DNA from 3 places in the Streptomyces sp. NPDC003027 genome. Region 3 is predicted to be linked to each of the others. Evidence: riboswitches for the same ligand, from Rfam matches in the RefSeq annotation. Region 3 holds a riboswitch; each other region holds the start of a gene.
What was found. Region 3 has a riboswitch for cobalamin ahead of cobN (cobaltochelatase subunit CobN). Riboswitches for the same ligand answer to the same signal wherever they lie in the genome.
Positions count from the first base shown of each region.

Region 1: linked by a shared signal. The riboswitch ahead of ACWDX6_RS18325 (cobalamin biosynthesis protein) and the one ahead of cobN (cobaltochelatase subunit CobN) in region 3 are both predicted to bind cobalamin.
Region 2: linked by a shared signal. The riboswitch ahead of ACWDX6_RS17845 (ribonucleoside-diphosphate reductase subunit alpha) and the one ahead of cobN (cobaltochelatase subunit CobN) in region 3 are both predicted to bind cobalamin.

Region 1 covers NZ_JBSFTU010000023.1:53,691-59,695, forward strand. The annotation lists gene ACWDX6_RS18310 (alpha/beta hydrolase) at 1-829, opposite strand, end outside; gene ACWDX6_RS18315 (anion permease) at 1,190-2,434, shown strand; gene ACWDX6_RS18320 (hypothetical protein) at 2,453-2,674, shown strand; cobalamin riboswitch at 2,796-2,929, shown strand; gene ACWDX6_RS18325 (cobalamin biosynthesis protein) at 2,963-3,943, shown strand; gene ACWDX6_RS18330 (cobyric acid synthase) at 3,940-5,499, shown strand; gene ACWDX6_RS18335 (putative cobaltochelatase) at 5,549-6,005, shown strand, end outside.
Region 2 covers NZ_JBSFTU010000022.1:76,583-82,587, reverse strand. The annotation lists gene ACWDX6_RS17860 (GntR family transcriptional regulator) at 1-211, shown strand, start outside; gene ACWDX6_RS17855 (carbon starvation CstA family protein) at 401-2,638, shown strand; gene ACWDX6_RS17850 (YbdD/YjiX family protein) at 2,635-2,850, shown strand; cobalamin riboswitch at 3,040-3,162, shown strand; gene ACWDX6_RS17845 (ribonucleoside-diphosphate reductase subunit alpha) at 3,293-5,641, shown strand; gene ACWDX6_RS17840 (ribonucleotide-diphosphate reductase subunit beta) at 5,641-6,005, shown strand, end outside.
Region 3 covers NZ_JBSFTU010000006.1:149,582-155,586, reverse strand. The annotation lists gene cobN (cobaltochelatase subunit CobN) at 1-1,418, opposite strand, end outside; cobalamin riboswitch at 1,457-1,594, opposite strand; gene ACWDX6_RS07445 (cobalamin biosynthesis protein CobG) at 1,660-2,922, shown strand; gene ACWDX6_RS07440 (precorrin-8X methylmutase) at 2,937-3,572, shown strand; gene cobJ (precorrin-3B C(17)-methyltransferase) at 3,620-5,053, shown strand; gene ACWDX6_RS07430 (cobalt-precorrin-6A reductase) at 5,227-6,005, opposite strand, start outside.

The DNA.
Region 1 (6,005 bases), on a different contig from region 3:
GGGCCGCGGCGAGGTTGCGCAGCGCGGCCTCCTGGTCGAGGACCGGGGAGTCGAGGACGACGCCGCGGATCCGGTCCCGTACGCCGGAGTGGGCGGCGGCGTGCAGGGCCATCGTGGCGCCGGTCCCCCAGCCGTGCAGCACGACCTCGCCGGCGCCCCGGCGGACGGCGTAGCGGATGGCCGCGTCGACGTCCCGCCACTCCGAGTCGCCGAGGTGGCCGACGCCGTCCGGGGAGCGGGGCGCGCCTTCGTCGCCGCGGTAGGCGACGCACAGGACGGGGATCTGCCGGCGGGAGAGGAAGGGGACGAGATTGAGGGGGTGCCGGCGGGTGGTCCCGAGTCCGTGCAGGGCGATCACCCAGGTGGGGCGGGAGGCGGGGATCAGCCAGCCGGGCAGGGTCCCGAGCTCACCGGGGATCTCGACGTCCTCGTACTCGACACCGAGCGCGGTCCGGGGGGTGCCGGAGTGCAGCTCCGGGGTGAGCCGGACCCGGGCGCCGGGCCGGAGCGTGCCGAGCTCGACCCGCTCCAGACGGCGCACGACGGTGTCCGCGGTGTGCGGGACCCGGTCGAGGACCGGCCCGACGAACCCGTGGAAGTCGGGGCCCTCGATGCCGTACGTGCCGGGGCGCAGGGAGGCGAGGCTGCGAGTGAGGGTGACCCGGCCGGGGCCGGTGGCGTGCACGGTGAGCCGGGGGTCGCCGGGCAGGGGCCGTCCGGACGCCGCCTGGAGGGCGGCGTCGCCCGCGTACCGGCCGGCCGCCACCGCGGCCGCGCCGACACCGATCAGAGTGGTGACGGCCGCTGCCGCCGCATGAGCCGGGCGCACCGTCCCAGTGTGGTCAGGACGGGGTCGGGCCGCCACCCGGTGGACCCGTACGGCGCCACGTGAGGGTGACGTGGATCACTTCGGGGGGTCCCCCGGTCGGCTGATCCGGTCCGTCGGCGTCCACGTGCTGACACGGGGCGCGAGGGGCGCGAGTGACGGATGTCCGGTCCGCCCCGTAAGGACATGGCTTACCCCGGGTCGCACGGGTCCACATCGTGGACGCGCGGGCCCTCCCGAGCCGCTAAGCGGAATGTCCTGGCACCGGTTCGGGTCACCACACCGCCGGACCCAGTTCATCTTCCGTTCACCCAGGTTGACTACGTTCGACGAGCCACTGACGTCAAACGATTGCCTGGGTAAATGGAACACATCACGCTGCTGCTCACGATTGTGGTCGTGACAGCTCTCGTGTTCGATTTCACGAACGGTTTCCACGACACCGCCAACGCGATGGCGACGACCATCTCGACCGGCGCGATGAAGCCCAAGACGGCGGTGGCCATGTCCGCCGTGCTGAACCTGGTCGGCGCGTTCCTCTCCGTCGAGGTCGCCAAGACGATCTCCAGCGGTCTGGTGAACGAAGAGGGCATCCAGCCCGAAGTCATCTTCGCCGCGCTCGTCGGCGCGATCCTCTGGAACCTTCTGACCTGGCTGGTCGGACTGCCGTCCAGCTCGTCCCACGCCCTCATGGGCGGCCTCATCGGCGCGACGATCGCCTCGGTCGGTCTCAGCGGCGTCAACGGCGGCGTGGTCGTCACCAAGGTCCTCATCCCGGCCATCGCCGCGCCTCTGGTCGCCGGCCTCGCCGCGATGCTCGCCTCCCGGCTGACCTACCGGCTCGGCAGGAACGCCGACCGGAAGACCACCGACAAGGGCTACCGCGCGGGCCAGATCGCCTCCGCCGGTCTCGTCTCCCTCGCCCACGGCACCAACGACGCCCAGAAGACGATGGGCATCATCACGCTGGCCCTGGTCGCCGGCGGCATCCTGGCCCCGGGCTCCAACCCGCCGGTCTGGGTCATCGTCTCCGCCGGTCTGGCCATCGCCCTCGGCACCTACCTGGGCGGCTGGCGCATCATCAGGACCATGGGCAAGGGCCTCACGGACCTCCAGCCGCAGCAGGGCTTCGCCGCCCAGACCAGCGCCGCGGCCGTCATCCTGAGCTCCTCCAACCTCGGCTTCTCCCTGTCGACCACGCACTCCTGCTCCGGCGCCGTCATGGGCGCGGGTCTGGGCCGCAAGGGCGGGGTGGTCCGCTGGTCCACCGCCACCCGGATGTTCGTCGCCTGGGGCCTGACCCTCCCCGCCGCCGGCCTGGTCGCCGCGCTCTCGGAGTACGTCACCCGGCAGGGCGACTGGGGCGTCATCGCCGTCGCCGCCTTCCTGATCGCGTCCTGCACCGCGATCTGGTTCATCTCCCGCCGCCAGGTCGTCGACCACACCAACGTCAACGAGACCGAGACCGAGGCCCCCGGCGTCGTGACCACCGCCATCGCGGCCGTCACCCCGCCCCCGGCCGGGACCCTCACCGACGACCTGAAGGCCACCATCCCGTCGCCGGCTCCCACGGACCCGGCCGCCCCGACCGCCACGGCGACGGTCTAAGGAACGAGAGACATCAGCATGAAGATCGACTGGGCAGCTCTCGGCTCCGTCTTCGGAGTCAGCCTCGTGGCGACCATCGCCCTCGTGGGCCTGTTCACCCTCGGGATCGTCGGCCTCTCCAAGCAGGAGCAGGCCGCGACCCAGGGAGGCTCCGCGGCCCTCGCGCGCACCGGCGCGTACGCCTGCTTCGCGCTGTGCGCGGCGGCCGTCGCGTTCGGCATCTATCTGATCGTCGTCTGACCGATCGACGCACCCACGGCTGGGCGTGCCGCACCGGAAGGTGCGGCACGCCCAGCCGTCGTGTTGTGGGGCTTCGCACACTCTCCCGTCGCAGGTCAAGGGTGAGTTGACGGGTGTTCGCGCTGCGTGGTGGACTTCCGGGGCCATTACGGCGGCAGAAGAGGAAGTCCGGTGCGAATCCGGCGCGGTCCCGCCACTGTGACCGGGGAGCTGATCCCCGGGAGCCAGGAACTCTCCCCGCCGGTCACGTCGAGCCAGGGCGCGGACCCTGAGTGAGGACATAGCGCCATGCCTGGCCGCAGAGCTGCCACCGGTGTATTCGCGTCCACGGGCGTCTTCGCGTACGGAGCCGCCTCCGGCCTGCTCGCGGACCTGCTGATCGGCGACCCGCGCCGCGGCCATCCGGTCGCCGGATTCGGCCGGGCCGCCGGCGCCGTCGAACGACTTCTGCTGCGCGACCACCGCGGGTGGGGCGCGCTGCACACCGCCGTCTGCGCGGGCGGCGCCGCCGGAGCCGCGGCGCTCGCCGCGCGCGCCGTCCGCGGCCGGCCCGTCGCCTCCGCCGCCCTGACCGCCGCCGCCGTGTGGGCGGTCGTCGGCGGTACGACGCTGGGCCGGGAGGCCCGGGCCATCGGCGGGGCGCTGGCCGCCGGCGACCTGGAGGTGGCCCGCGAGCGGCTGCCGCATCTGTGCGGCCGCGACCCGCAGGCCCTGGACGGCCCGGCGATGGCCCGCGCGGTCGTGGAGTCCGTCGCCGAGAACACCTCCGACGCGGTCGTCGGCGCCCTGGTCTGGGGCGCGGTCGCCGGGGTCCCGGGCCTCGTCGGCTTCCGCGCCGTGAACACCCTGGACGCGATGGTCGGTCACAGGTCCCCGAAGTACCGCCGCTTCGGCTGGGCCTCCGCCCGCCTCGACGACGTGGCCGGCTGGCCGGGGGCGCGGCTGACGGCCGCGCTCGCGACGGTCGCGGGCGGCGACCCCCGTGGGGCGGTCCGGGCATGGCGGGCGGACGCGGGCAGGCACCCGAGCCCCAACGCCGGCCCGGTCGAGGCCGCGTTCGCGGGAGCGCTCGGCGTACGGCTCGGCGGGACGCTCTCGTACGGCGGACGGGTCGAGCACCGGCCGGTGCTCAACGGTGAGGGCCGGGACGTGGAAGTGGCGGACATCGAGCGGGCCGTACGGCTGTCGCGCCGGGTGACCGGACTGACGCTGGCGGCCTGTGTGGCCGGAAGGATCGTGGTGGGCGCCATGAAGCGGAGGAGCGCATGAGGAGCGGACCGAGGGGAGGCGGGCTGCTGGTCGCGGGGACCACGTCCGACGCGGGCAAGAGCGTCGTCACGGCCGGGATCTGCCGCTGGCTGGTCCGCAAGGGCGTGAAGGTGGCGCCGTTCAAGGGCCAGAACATGTCCCTGAACTCCTTCGTGACCAGGGAGGGCGCGGAGATCGGGCGGGCGCAGGCGATGCAGGCGCAGGCCGCGCGGGTGGAGCCGACGGCGCTGATGAACCCGGTCCTGCTGAAGCCGGGCAGCGACCGCTCCAGCCAGGTGGTGCTGATGGGCAAGCCGGTGGGTGAGCTGAGCGCCCGCGGGTTCTTCGGGGGGGCGGGAGGGTCGTCCCCGGGGAAGAGGCTGCATGGCGGGCGGCAGAAGGAGCTCTTCGAGCCGGTCCTCGCGTGTCTGGAGGAGCTGCGGGGCAGCTATGACGCCGTGATCTGCGAGGGGGCGGGCAGTCCGGCCGAGATCAACCTGCGGCGCACGGACATCGTGAACATGGGCATCGCGCGGGCCGCGCGGCTGCCCGTGCTGGTGGTCGGCGACATCGACCGGGGAGGGGTGTTCGCCCAGTTCTTCGGGACGACGGCGCTGCTCGCCCCCGAGGACCAGGAGCTGATCGCGGGCTACCTCGTGAACAAGTTCCGGGGCGACGTCTCGCTGCTGGAGCCCGGCCTCGACATGCTGTACGACCTGACGGGACGCCGGACGTTCGGTGTCCTGCCGTACGCGCACGGGCTGGGCATCGACGAGGAGGACGGCCTTCGGGTGTCCCTGCGGGGCGCGGTCCGGGAGTCGGTGGTGGCGCCGCCCGTCGGCGCGGACGTGCTGCGGGTGGCCGTGTGTGCCGTACCGCTGATGTCGAACTTCACGGACGTGGACGCGCTGGCGGCCGAACCGGGCGTCGTGGTGCGGTTCGTGGACCGCGCCGAGGAGCTCGTCGACGCGGATCTGGTGGTGGTGCCGGGGACGCGCGGGACGGTGAAGGCGCTGGCGTGGCTGCGGGAGCGCGGTCTGGCCGACGCGCTGGCGCGGCGGGCGGCGGAGGGCCGGCCGGTGCTCGGCATCTGCGGCGGCTTCCAGGCCCTCGGCGCGCACATCGAGGACGAGGTCGAGTCGAAGGCGGGCTCCGTGGACGGGCTCGGGCTGCTGCCCGTACGGGTCCGGTTCGCGCCCGAGAAGACCCTGGCCCGGCCGGTCGGCGAGGCCCTCGGCGAGCGGGTGGAGGGGTACGAGATCCACCACGGCGTCGCCGAGGTCCTGGGCGGCGAGCCGTTCCTGGACGGCTGCCGGGTCGGCGCGGTCTGGGGCACGCACTGGCACGGCTCGCTGGAGAGCGACGGTTTCCGCCGCGCGTTCCTGCGCGAGGTCGCGGCGGCGGCCGGGCGGCGTTTCGTGCCCGCGCCGGACACGAGCTTCGGCACCCTGCGCGAGGAGCAGCTGGACCGCCTCGGCGATCTGATCGAGGAACACGCGGACACGGACGCGCTGCTGCGCCTGATCGAGGACGGCCCACTGCCCGGGCTGCCGTTCATCCCGCCGGGCGCGCCGTGAGCGCGCCGGCCGACCGTCAGCGACCTGACCTTGAAGGAGTGACTGCCCGATGAGCACCCGGTATCCGTTCACCGCCGTCGTCGGCATGGACGACCTGCGGCTGGCGTTGCTGCTGAACGCCGTCAGCCCGGCGGTGGGCGGTGTCCTCGTACGCGGCGAGAAGGGCACCGCCAAGAGCACGGCCGTCCGCGCTCTCGCGGACCTGCTGCCCGAGGTACCGGTCGTGGCGGGCTGCCGGTTCAGCTGTGATCCGGTCTCCCCCGACCCGGGCTGCCCGGACGGGCCGCACGAGGCCGCGCCGGCCGCCGCGCGTCCCGCGCGGATGGTGGAGCTGCCCGTCGGCGCCTCCGAGGACCGGCTCGTGGGCGCGCTGGACATCGAGCGGGCCCTCGCGGAGGGGGTGAAGTCGTTCGAGCCCGGGCTGCTCGCGGACGCCCACCGCGGGATCCTCTACGTCGACGAGGTCAACCTCCTCCACGACCACCTGATCGACCTGCTGCTCGACG
Region 2 (6,005 bases), on a different contig from region 3:
CGTGCACCTCGCGGAGGCCGAGGAGACGATCGAGACCTCGCTGGCCACCCCGCGCGAGGCCGGTCTGCTCGGTACGGACGTGGGCCTGCCGATGCTGATGCTCTCCCGCCACTCGCTGGACGCGCGGGGCGAGCCGGTCGAATGGGTGCGCTCGGTCTACCGCGGCGACCGGTACAAGTTCGTCGCACGGCTCAAGCGCCCCAACGGCTGAGACCCACCTGCCGAACACCCCGAAAGGCCCCGCGGAGCACCCTCCGCGGGGCCTTCGGCGTACCCCGCCGGGCAGTTGAGCGGAAAAGCGTTGCCGTACCGATATGCGGACGGGGGGTGACGCTGCGCGAAGCCAGCGCCTAGATTTCCTGCGCATTACACGGTGATCAGCGAGGGGACGGTTGCAGCAATGCCAGAGCCGGAAGCAACACCCGATACTGGGCGAAAAGGCCTCACTCCCAAGTCCATCGCCATCTGGTCGCTCGTCGCCCTGGTGGGCGCGGCGGGCTGTGCCGTACTCGCCCTCTCCCGCGGCGAGGACGTCTCCGCCGCCTGGATGCTCGCGGCCGCGCTCGGCTCGTACGCGATCGCCTACCGCTTCTACGCCCGGTTCATCGCACGGCGCGTACTGAAGGTCGACAAGACACGGGCCACCCCCGCCGAGCGCCTCGACAACGGTGTCGACTTCCATCCGACCGACCGCAGGGTGCTCTTCGGACACCACTTCGCGGCGGTCGCCGGCGCGGGCCCGCTGGTCGGCCCGGTGCTGGCCGCGCAGATGGGCTATCTGCCGGGCACCATCTGGATCATCGTCGGCGTCATCTTCGCCGGCGCCGTCCAGGACATGGTGACGCTGTTCTTCTCCACCCGGCGCAACGGCCGGTCGCTGGGCCAGATGGCCCGTGACGAGATCGGCCCGTTCGGTGGCGCGGCTGCGCTGATCGCGGTCTTCGCCATCATGATCATCCTGCTCGCGGTGCTGGCCCTGGTCATCGTCAACGCCCTCGCCCACTCCCCGTGGGGCGTCTTCTCCATCGGCATGACGATCCCGATCGCCCTGCTGATGGGCGTCTATCTGCGCGTCCTGCGCCCGGGCCGGGTCACCGAGGTCTCGGTCATCGGCGTGGCGCTGCTGCTGCTCGCCATCGTCGCGGGCGGCTGGGTCGCCGAGTCGTCCTGGGCCGACACCTTCACGCTCGAACCGGGCACCCTGGTCATCTGGATGATCGTGTACGGCTTCCTGGCCTCCGTGCTCCCGGTCTGGATGCTGCTCGCGCCGCGCGACTACCTGTCGACCTTCATGAAGGTCGGCACCATCGTGTTCCTCGCGCTCGGCGTGGTCATCGCCCTGCCGACCATGAAGATGGACGCCGTCACGGACTTCGCGACGCGCGGCGACGGTCCCGTCTTCGCCGGCTCGATGTTCCCGTTCGTCTTCATCACCATCGCCTGCGGCGCGCTCTCCGGCTTCCACTCCCTGGTCTCCTCGGGCACCACCCCGAAGATGATCCAGAAGGAGACGCAGGTCCGGATGATCGGCTACGGGGCCATGCTCACCGAGTCGTTCGTCGCCATCATGGCGATGATCACCGCGTGCATCATCGACCCGGGTCTGTACTTCGCCATCAACTCCCCCGCCGGAGTCGTCGGCACCACGGTCCAGTCCGCCTCCGAGGCCGTCGCGAACCTGGGCTTCACGATCACCCCCGAGGCACTGGCCCAGGCGGCCAAGGACGTCGAGGAGGCGAGCCTGCTCTCGCGTACCGGCGGCGCGCCGACCTTCGCCCTCGGCATGTCGGAGATCTTCTCCGCTGTCATCGGCGGTACCGCGATGAAGGCCTTCTGGTACCACTTCGCGATCATGTTCGAGGCGCTGTTCATCCTGACGACCGTGGACGCGGGAACCCGCGTCGGCCGGTTCATGCTCCAGGACATGCTGGGCAACGTCTACAAGCCGTTCCGCCAGGTCAGCTGGAAGCCGGGCGTCTGGTTCGCCAGCGCGGTGGTCGTCGGCGGCTGGGGCTACTTCCTCTGGGTCGGCGTGCACGACCCGCTGGGCGGCATCAACCAGCTCTTCCCGCTGTTCGGCATCGCCAACCAGCTGCTCGCCGCCGTGGCGCTGGCCGTCTGCACCACGCTGCTCATCAAGTCCGGCCGCCTGAAGTGGGCCTGGGTCACCGGCGTCCCGCTCGCCTGGGACGTCGCCGTCACCCTGACCGCGAGCTGGCAGAAGATCTTCTCCGAGGACCCGCGGGTCGGCTTCTTCGCCCAGCGGGACAAGTACCAGGCGGGCATCGACGCCGACAAGGTGCTCCCGCCCGCCAAGTCGATCGACGACATGCACACCGTCGTCACCAACTCCACCGTGGACGGCGTGCTGTCCGCGCTGTTCGCGATCCTCATCATCGTGGTGATCGCCGACGCGGGCCGGGTCTGCTTCAAGGCGATCAGGAACCCGGAGGGCGTCCGGCTCTCCGAGGCGCCCCACACCGAGTCCAAGCTCGTCGCGCCCGCCGGCATGTTCCCCACGAAGGAGGAGAAGGCGGAGCTGGTGGCCGCCGGACTCGGCGCCGGAGGCGGCATGCGCGAGGAGACCGCGCCGGGCGAGCCGCGGAGTGACGTGCCGACCGGGACCGGATCCGCATGAGCACGGCGAACACGGTCCGCCACCTGCGGCGCGCGGTGCGCGCGATCCGCTGGTACGTGCGCGAGCTCTCCGGCGAGGCCGTCTACGACCGGTACGTCGCCCACGCCCGAAGCTGCGACCCGGACGCCGAGGTGATGACCCGGCGGGAGTTCGAGCGCAGCCGCACCGACGCGCGGGAGGCCGATCCGCGCGAGGGGTTCCGCTGCTGCTGAGCCCTCACCGGCCGTCCGACGGGCCGCCGCCCTCCCCCTCCCGGGAAGGCGGCGGCCCGCTGCGTCAGACCCCCGGCGAACTCACCGCGCTTCCCTCCCCCGATGACAAACGCCTCTGCTTCGGCGAAGAGCTCTGACACCCAACGGCACTACATGTGGGGGGTGCTTCAAGGAGCGCCCCCCACATGTATGCTCATGCTCGCTGTCGCCGCAGGGGAATCCGGTGGAAATCCGGAACTGTCCCGCAACGGTGTGTTGGCGTGCTTTTGCGCTCCTACGAGTCCGAACACCTGCCGACAGTGCGCCCGGTCCGTCCGTTCCGGGTGCCAGAGTCGTCCGGGCCTCGCGGAGTGGGCCGGTGGACACGGAGCGCGCCCGCGTACGGGTGCGCGTGCCGTCCGCCTCCCCGTCGCCCCCCGGGCCGAGCGAGGGAGAGCCCCACGTGACCATCGCGCCAGCCGATCCGGCCGCGGCGATCGAGAGCGACGGACCCGGGACGCTACTGCTCCGGACCCTGACCGACCTCACCGCCGACCTTCCCGACACCGACCCGGGCAAGGTCGCCGCCGCCGCGCTGCGCGGCCGCAACGCCGCCTCGGACGAGGCGGAGCTGCGGGAGCTGGCCACCGAGGCGGCCGCCGGCCTGATCGCCGAGGACCCGGCCTACTCCCGGCTCGCGGCCCGGCTGCTGACCCGGACCATCGCGGAGGAGGCGGCCGGGCAGGGTGCGGTGGCGTTCTCGGCGTCGGTGGCGGTGGGGCACCGGGAGGGTCTGATCGCGGACCGTACGGCCGCGTTCGTGACCGCCCACGCGGACCGGATGGACGCGCTGATCGACCCGGCCGCCGACGACCGGTTCGGCTACTTCGGGCTGCGGACGCTGTACTCGCGCTATCTGCTCCGGCACCCGATCACCCGCAAGGTGATCGAGACGCCCCAGCACTTCATGCTGCGGGTCGCGGCCGGGCTCGCCGAGGACGATTCCGTACGCGCGCTGGACGAGGTCGCGGCGCTGTACGGGCTGATGAGCCGGCTGGACTACCTCCCCTCCTCCCCCACCCTGTTCAACTCCGGCACCCGCCACCCGCAGATGTCGTCCTGCTATCTGCTGGACTCGCCGCTGGACGAGCTGGACTCCATCTACGACCGCTACCACCAGGTCGCGCGGCTGTCGAAGCACGCGGGCGGCATCGGTCTTTCGTACTCCCGCATCCGGGCCCGCGGTTCGCTGATCCGCGGCACCAACGGCCACTCCAACGGCATCGTGCCGTTCCTGAAGACGCTGGACGCCTCCGTCGCCGCCGTGAACCAGGGCGGGCGGCGCAAGGGCGCGGCCGCCGTCTACCTGGAGACGTGGCACGCGGACATCGAGGAGTTCCTGGAGCTGCGCGACAACACCGGTGAGGACCAGCGGCGTACGCACAACCTCAACCTGGCGCACTGGATCCCGGACGAGTTCATGCGCCGGGTGAACGCCGACGCCGAGTGGTCGCTGTTCTCCCCCGCCGACGTGCCCGAACTGGTCGACCTGTGGGGCGACGAGTTCGACGCCGCCTACCGCGCCGCCGAGTCCAGGGGCCTGGCCCGCAAGACCATGCCGGCCCGGGACCTGTACGGCCGGATGATGCGCACGCTGGCCCAGACCGGCAACGGCTGGATGACCTTCAAGGACGCCTCGAACCGGACCGCGAACCAGACGGCGGAGCCGGGCCACACGGTCCACTCCTCCAACCTCTGCACGGAGATCCTGGAGGTGACGGACGACGGCGAGACGGCCGTGTGCAACCTCGGTTCGGTCAACCTGGGCGCCTTCGTGACCGGCGGTGACATCGACTGGGAGCGGCTCGACGCGACCGTCCGTACGGCCGTCACCTTCCTCGACCGGGTCGTGGACATCAACTTCTACCCGACCGAGCAGGCCGGGCGCTCCAACGCCCGCTGGCGGCCGGTGGGCCTGGGCGCGATGGGGCTCCAGGACGTCTTCTTCCAGCTGAAGCTGCCCTTCGACTCGCCCGCGGCGCGCGCCCTGTCGACGCGGATCGCCGAGCGGATCATGCTCGCCGCGTACGAGGCCTCCGCCGACCTCGCCGAGCGCAACGGCCCCCTCCCGGCCTGGGAGAAGACCCGCACCGCCCGGGGCGTCCTGCACCCCGACCACTACGACGTGGAGCTGAACTGGCCCGAGCGCTGGGCCGCCCTGCGCGAGCGGATCGCCACGGTCGGCATGCGCAACAGCCTTCTGCTCGCCATCGCTCCGACCGCGACGATCGCCTCGATCGCGGGCGTGTACGAGTGCATCGAGCCGCAGGTCTCCAACCTCTTCAAGCGCGAGACGCTGTCGGGTGAGTTCCTCCAGGTCAACTCCTATCTGGTGGACGAGCTGAAGCGGCTCGGCGTGTGGGACGCGCAGACCCGTGAGGCGCTGCGCGAGTCCAACGGCTCGGTGGCCGGCTTCACCTGGGTCCCGGCCGAGGTGCGCGAGCTGTACCGCACGGCGTGGGAGATCCCGCAGCGCGGCCTGATCGACATGGCGGCGGCCCGCACCCCCTTCCTGGACCAGTCGCAGTCCCTGAACCTGTTCCTGGAGACGCCGACGATCGGCAAGCTGTCGTCGATGTACGCGTACGCCTGGAAGCAGGGTCTGAAGACGACGTACTACCTGCGCTCGCGCCCGGCGACCCGGATCGCCCGCGCGGCCCAGGCCGCCACCCCGATTCCCGTACAGGCGACCCCGGAAGACGCCGTCGCCTGCTCCCTCGAAAACCCCGAGTCCTGCGAGGCCTGCCAGTAATGTCCGTTGAAAAAAATCTCCTCGACCCGGGCTTCGAGCTGACTCTCCGCCCCATGCGCTACCCGGACTTCTACGAGCGCTACCGGGACGCGATCAAGAACACCTGGACCGTGGAGGAGGTCGACCTCCACTCGGACGTCGCCGACCTCGCGAAGCTGACGCCGGGCGAGCAGCACATGATCGGCCGGCTGGTGGCGTTCTTCGCCACCGGTGACTCGATCGTCGCCAACAACCTCGTGCTGACGCTCTACAAGCACATCAACTCCCCCGAGGCGCGGCTGTATCTCTCGCGCCAGCTGTTCGAGGAGGCCGTGCACGTCCAGTTCTATCTGACGCTGCTCGACACCTACCTGCCCGACCCGGA
Region 3 (6,005 bases):
ATGAGGATCAGCAGGTTCCCGCGGCGCAGCGCCGCGAGGACGATGTCACCCTCGGGGTTGCGGGAACGGTCCAGGAACATCTCGCCCGGCGGCGGCCCCCAGTGCTCCTCGACCTGCTCGCGGAGCTCCTCCGGCAGCGTCGCGTACCAGCGCTTGTAGTCGGCGGCCGGGATACGGACGGGGTTGCGGGCCAGCTGCTCCTCGGTGAGCCAGTCCTGGTCGTGGCCGCCGGCCTCGATGAGCGCGTAGATCAGCTCGTCGCCGTCGCCGGAGACCAGGCCGGGGATCTCGTCCTCGGGCCCGAAGTCGTAGCCCTCCTCCCGCAGCCGGCGCAGCAGCGCCACGGCGGAGGCGGGGGTGTCGAGGCCGACGGCGTTTCCGATCCGGGAGTGCTTCGTCGGGTACGCGGAGAGGACCAGGGCCAGACGCTTCTCGGCGTTCGGGATGTGCCGCAGGCGGGCGTGGCGGACGGCGATCCCGGCGACGCGGGCCGCGCGCTCGGCGTCGGCGACGTAGGCCGGGAGCCCGTCCTCGTCGATCTCCTTGAAGGAGAACGGGACGGTGATGAGCCGGCCGTCGAACTCGGGGACGGCGACCTGGCTGGCGGCGTCGAGCGGGGAGAGACCCTCGTCGTTCTCCTCCCAGGCCGTACGTGAACCGGTGAGGCAGAGCGCCTGCAGGATCGGTACGTCGAGGGCGGCGAGCGCGCCCGCGTCCCACGCCTCCTCGTCGCCGCCGGCCTGGGCCTCGGCGGGCTTGGTGCCGCCGGCGGCCAGGACGGTGGTGACGATCGCGTCGACGCCGCGCAGCCGCGCCAGCAGTTCGGGTTCGGGGGCGCGCAGGGAGGCCACGTAGAGCGGCAGGGCCTGGGCTCCGGCGTCCTCGACGGCGTCGCAGAGGGTGCCGACGAAGGCGGTGTTCCCGCTCATGTGGTGGGCGCGGTAGTAGAGCACCGCGACGGTCGGGCCGTCGGTCCTCCGGGGGGTGCGCTCCAGCGGACCCCAGGTGGGGGCCGGGGCCGGGGCCTCGAAGCCGTGGCCGGTGAGCAGCACGGTGTCGGCGAGGAACCGGGCGAGCTGCTCCAGGTTGCCGGGCCCGCCGTGCGCGAGATAGGCGTGAGCCTCGGTGGCGACGCCGATCGGGACCGTGGAGGTCTCCATGAGCTGCGCGTCCGGGGCCTGTTCGCCGGAGAGCACGACCAGCGGCTTGCCGGCGGCGCGCAGCGTCTGGAGCCCGTCCTCCCAGGCCCGCAGGCCGCCGAGGAGGCGTACGACGACGAGGTCCGCACCGTCCAGGAGACCGGGGAGGTCGTCGAGCGCGAGGCGCGAGGGGTTGGCGAACCGGTACGCCACCGGGCCGCCGGCCGCGCGGGCGCTGAGCAGGTCGGTGTCGGAGTGCGACAGCAACAGAATTCGCATGCGAGCGCAGGCCTTCCTCGGGGTTGTCCGCGCCCCGGGTGGTCGTGTGGACGGCGGGAGTTCCTGACTCACCGGGACGCTGGTGCGACCTGGCTCACAGTGGCGGGACCGCGCCGGATTCTCACCGGGCTTCCTCCCCGGGGCCCTGGGACCCCATGCCGTTGTGCATAGTAGATCCTGCCCCCGCCGGGCTGGGGGGTTGGCCGGATCACAGCCGGTGGTCGCGAGGATTCCCGTGGGTATGCTCGCCGCCATGCCGCCCACCCCACCCACCCCGCCCAACCCGGGCGAATCCGTCATACGGGACCGTGGCGACGCCTGCCCCGGGGCGCTACGGCTGCACCCCGCCGACGACGGCCGCCTGGCCCGACTGCGCGTGCCCGCAGGCTTGTTGACGACACGTCAGGTCGAGGTTCTGGCCACCGCGGCAGAGGTTCTGGGCGACGGACGGGTCAGTGTCACCTCCCGGGGAAACGTGGAGCTGCGGGGCCTCGGAGAGAGCTGCGGCGCGGAGCTGGCGGAGCTGCTGGCACCAGCCGGTCTGCTGCCGTCCCCGACCCATGAACGCGTCCGGAACGTGGTGGCCTCACCGGCGGCCGGGTTGGACGGACTCGGCTGCGGTGACGTGCAGTTGTGGGCCCGCGAACTCGACGCGCTGCTGTGCGCCCGGGAAGGGACGGCAGCCCTTTCTGGCCGTTTCCTCTTCGTCCTGGACGACGGGCGCGGGGATGTGGCCGGGCTCGGCGGAGATGTGACCTTGATCGCAGAAGGGCCGACGGTACGGCTCCGGGTCGGCGACCAGGTCTTCCAGCTGGGCGCCGCGGACGCGCCCGGCGCCGCGCTCACCGCCGCGGAGGCCTTCCTGGCCGCCGCCCGAGCCGCGGGGAACGGCGCCTGGCGGGTCCGTGAGCTGCCCGAGGGGCACGAGCCGGACCTGGCGGGGGCGCTCGCCCGGGCCGGGATCGCGGCGGAACCCGTACCGGCACCAGAACTCCCGCACGGGGAACCCCCCGCCCCCGGAGTGCTCGGCGAGAGCGCCGTCTCCGTCCTCGCGCCCCTCGGCCGGCTGACGGCCGAACAGCTGCGGGCCCTGGCCGCCACCGGCGGAGAGGTACGGCTCACCCCCTGGCGCGGCGCCGTCGTCACCGGCTTCCCGGACCGGCCGGCCGCAGCGCGGCGGCTGCGCGAGCTCGACGCGTACGGGCTGATCACGGACCCCGACTCCCCCTGGGCCGGGGTGGGCGCCTGCACCGGACGCCCCGGCTGCGCCAAGTCCCTGGCCGACGTCCGCGCCGACGCCGTACCCGGGCGCTCCCGCGGCCTCCCCGTCCACTTCTCCGGGTGCGCCCGCCGCTGCGGCCACCCCCAGGGCCCCCACGGCACCTGGGTGGACGTCGTCGCGACCGCCGAGGGCGCCTACCTGGTCGACGGCGTCCCCACGCCCCGTACACGCCTCACCGAAGCAGTCGCAACGGCCCGCACCACCGCCCGCACAACGAGATGAGCGAGAACGACACGATGTTCGCCTACGAGAAGGACGGCGCGGAGATCTACCGCCAGTCCTTTGCCACGATCCGCGCCGAGGCGGACCTCGCGGGTCTGCCCGCCGATGTCGCCCAGGTCGCGGTCCGCATGATCCACGCCTGCGGCATGACCGACCTCGTACGCGATATCGCCTACTCGCCGCAGGTCGTCTCCCGCGCCCGCGCCGCCCTGCGCGCCGGGGCACCGATCCTCTGCGACGCGCAGATGGTCGCCAGCGGCGTGACCCGTAAGCGGCTGCCCGCCGACAACGAGGTGATCTGCACCCTCTCCGACCCCTCCGTGCCCGCGCTCGCCGCCGAGCTCGGCACCACCCGCAGCGCCGCCGCCCTCGAACTCTGGCGCGACCGCCTCGAAGGCTCCGTCGTCGCCATCGGCAACGCCCCCACCGCCCTCTTCCACCTCCTGGAGATGATCGCCAAGGGCGCCCCCCGCCCCGCGGCCGTCCTCGGCATACCGGTCGGCTTCATCGGCGCCGCCGAGTCCAAGGACGCCCTCGCCGCCCAGGAGCTCGGCCTCGACCACCTCGTCGTACGGGGCCGGCGCGGCGGCAGCGCGATGGCGGCCGCCGCGATCAACGCGATCGCTCACGAAGCGGAGATCCAGCAGTGACCGGAAAGCTGTACGGCGTGGGCCTCGGGCCCGGCGACCCGAACCTGATGACGGTGGCGGCGGTGAAGGCCATCGCCGCAGCGGACGTGATCGCGTACCACTCGGCCCGGCACGGCCGGTCCATCGCCCGGTCCATCGCGGCGGAGCACATTCGCGAGGACCACATCGAGGAGCGGCTGATGTACCCGCTCACGGTGGAGACGACCGACCACCCCGGCGGCTACCGCGGCGCGCTCGACGACTTCTACGAGGAGGCGTCGGCGCGGCTCGCCGCCCACCTGGACGCGGGCCGCACGGTCGCCGTCCTCGCCGAGGGCGACCCACTCTTCTACGGCTCGTACCAGCACATGCACAAGCGTCTGGCACACCGCTACGACACCACCGTCATCCCCGGTGTCACCTCCGTCAGCGCGGCCGCCGCGCGGCTCGGCGAGCCGCTGTGCGAGGCCGAGGAGGTCCTGACGATCATCCCCGGCACGCTGCCGGAGGACGAGCTGACGGCCCGGCTCGCGGGTACGGACTCGGCGGTCGTGATGAAGCTGGGCCGGACGTTCCCGGCCGTGCGGCGCGCCCTGGAGCGGGCGGGCCGTCTCGAGGACGCGCGCTATGTGGAGCGGGCGTTCATGGCGGGCGAGCGTACGGAGGCCCTGTCCGAGGTCGACCCGGAGTCCGTCCCGTACTTCTCGGTGGCCGTGCTGCCCTCCCGTATCGACCAGCAGCCCCCCGTACGGGAGCGGGGCGAGGTCGTCGTCGTCGGCACCGGACCGGCGGGCGCGCCCTGGCTGACGCCGGAGTCGCGCGGCGCCCTGGTCAACGCCGACGACCTGGTCGGCTACACCACCTACCTCGACCGGGTGCCGGCCCTGCGACCCGGCCAGCGGCGGCACGGCTCCGACAACAAGGTGGAGTCCGAGCGGGCCGAGTTCGCCCTGGACCTGGCGCGGCGCGGCCGGCGGGTCGCGGTCGTCTCGGGCGGCGACCCGGGGGTGTTCGCGATGGCGACGGCGGTACTGGAGGTGGCGTCCGATCCGGCGTACGCGGACGTGCCCGTGCGCGTCCTGCCCGGTGTCACCGCGGCCAACGCGGCCGCCGCGGCGGCGGGCGCGCCCCTGGGCCACGACTACGCCACGATCTCCCTCTCGGACCGCCTCAAGCCCTGGGACGTGATCGCCGGGCGCCTGCGGGCGGCGGCGGAGGCGGACCTGGTCCTCGCGCTCTACAACCCGGGCTCGAAGTCCCGCACCCACCAGGTGGCGGCCGCCCGCGACCTGCTGCTCGAACTGCGCTCCCCGGAGACCCCGGTGGTGGTGGCCCGGGACGTCGGCGGCCCTGAGCAGTCGGTCCGCGTGGTGACCCTGAAGACGCTGGAGCCGTCGGAGGTCGACATGCGCACCCTGCTCCTGATCGGCTCGTCCCAGACCCGCGCGGTGGACCGCCCCGACGGCGGCACGATCACCTGGACACCGCGGCGGTACGGCTGACCGTCCCGCAGCGGGTGCGGCTGCCGGCGGCTCTGGCCAGCAGCCGCACCCGGGGCGGGCGGGTCCGCCTGGTCAGGGCCCGGCTCCCGCGAACCGGCCCCGCGATGCGGCAGGGTCCGGCATGGTGGGAGGGGGCATCGGCGCCGGGACCCGGGGGCCTGGCGCAGCCGCGTTCAGCCCCTCGGGAAGCCGGGCAGCCCTGAAAGAGGTGCGATCCTTTCTGGTACAGGCGCCGCTCTCCCGCCGGGACAGTGAGAACCCACCCACGCGGCCGCCTCCTCCGGGGTCGTGGCCACCGGGACGCCCTCCGGTACGGGTGGGCGGCGGACGATGAGGACCGGGATGCCCGCCTCGCGGGCCGCGTGGAGTTTGGGGGCCGTCGCGGCGCCGCCGCTGTCCTTCGTCACCAGCAGGTCGACGCGGTGGCGGCTCAGCAGGGCGCGTTCGCCGGGGAGGGTGAACGGGCCTCGGTCCAGGAGGACTTCGGTGCGCGCCGGCATCGGTGGGGCCGGGGCGTCCACCGAGCGGACGAGGAACCACTGCGGGCAGGCGGCGAAGGCCGCGAGCCCCATCCGGCCGGTCGTCAGGAACACGCGCTCCGCCCCCAGGCCGGACAGGGCGGCCGCGGCCTCCTCCAGCGAGGCGACCGAGTGCCAGCGGTCGCCTTCGACCGGGACCCAGCCGGGGCGGCGCAGGGCCAGCAGGGGAACATGGGCCGTGGCGGCCGCCCGGGCCGCGTTGAAGCTCATGGTCCGTGCGAAGGGATGGGTGGCATCGATGACCGCGTCCACGTGGTGCGCGCGCAGCCAGTCCGCGAGGCCCTCCGCCCCGCCGAACCCGCCGATGCGGACCTCGCCCACCGGCAGCCGGGGCCGTGCGACCCGCCCGGCGAGGGAGCTGGTGACCCGCGTGCCGGGGTGGAGCGCCTCGGCCAGCGCGCGGGCCTCGGTCG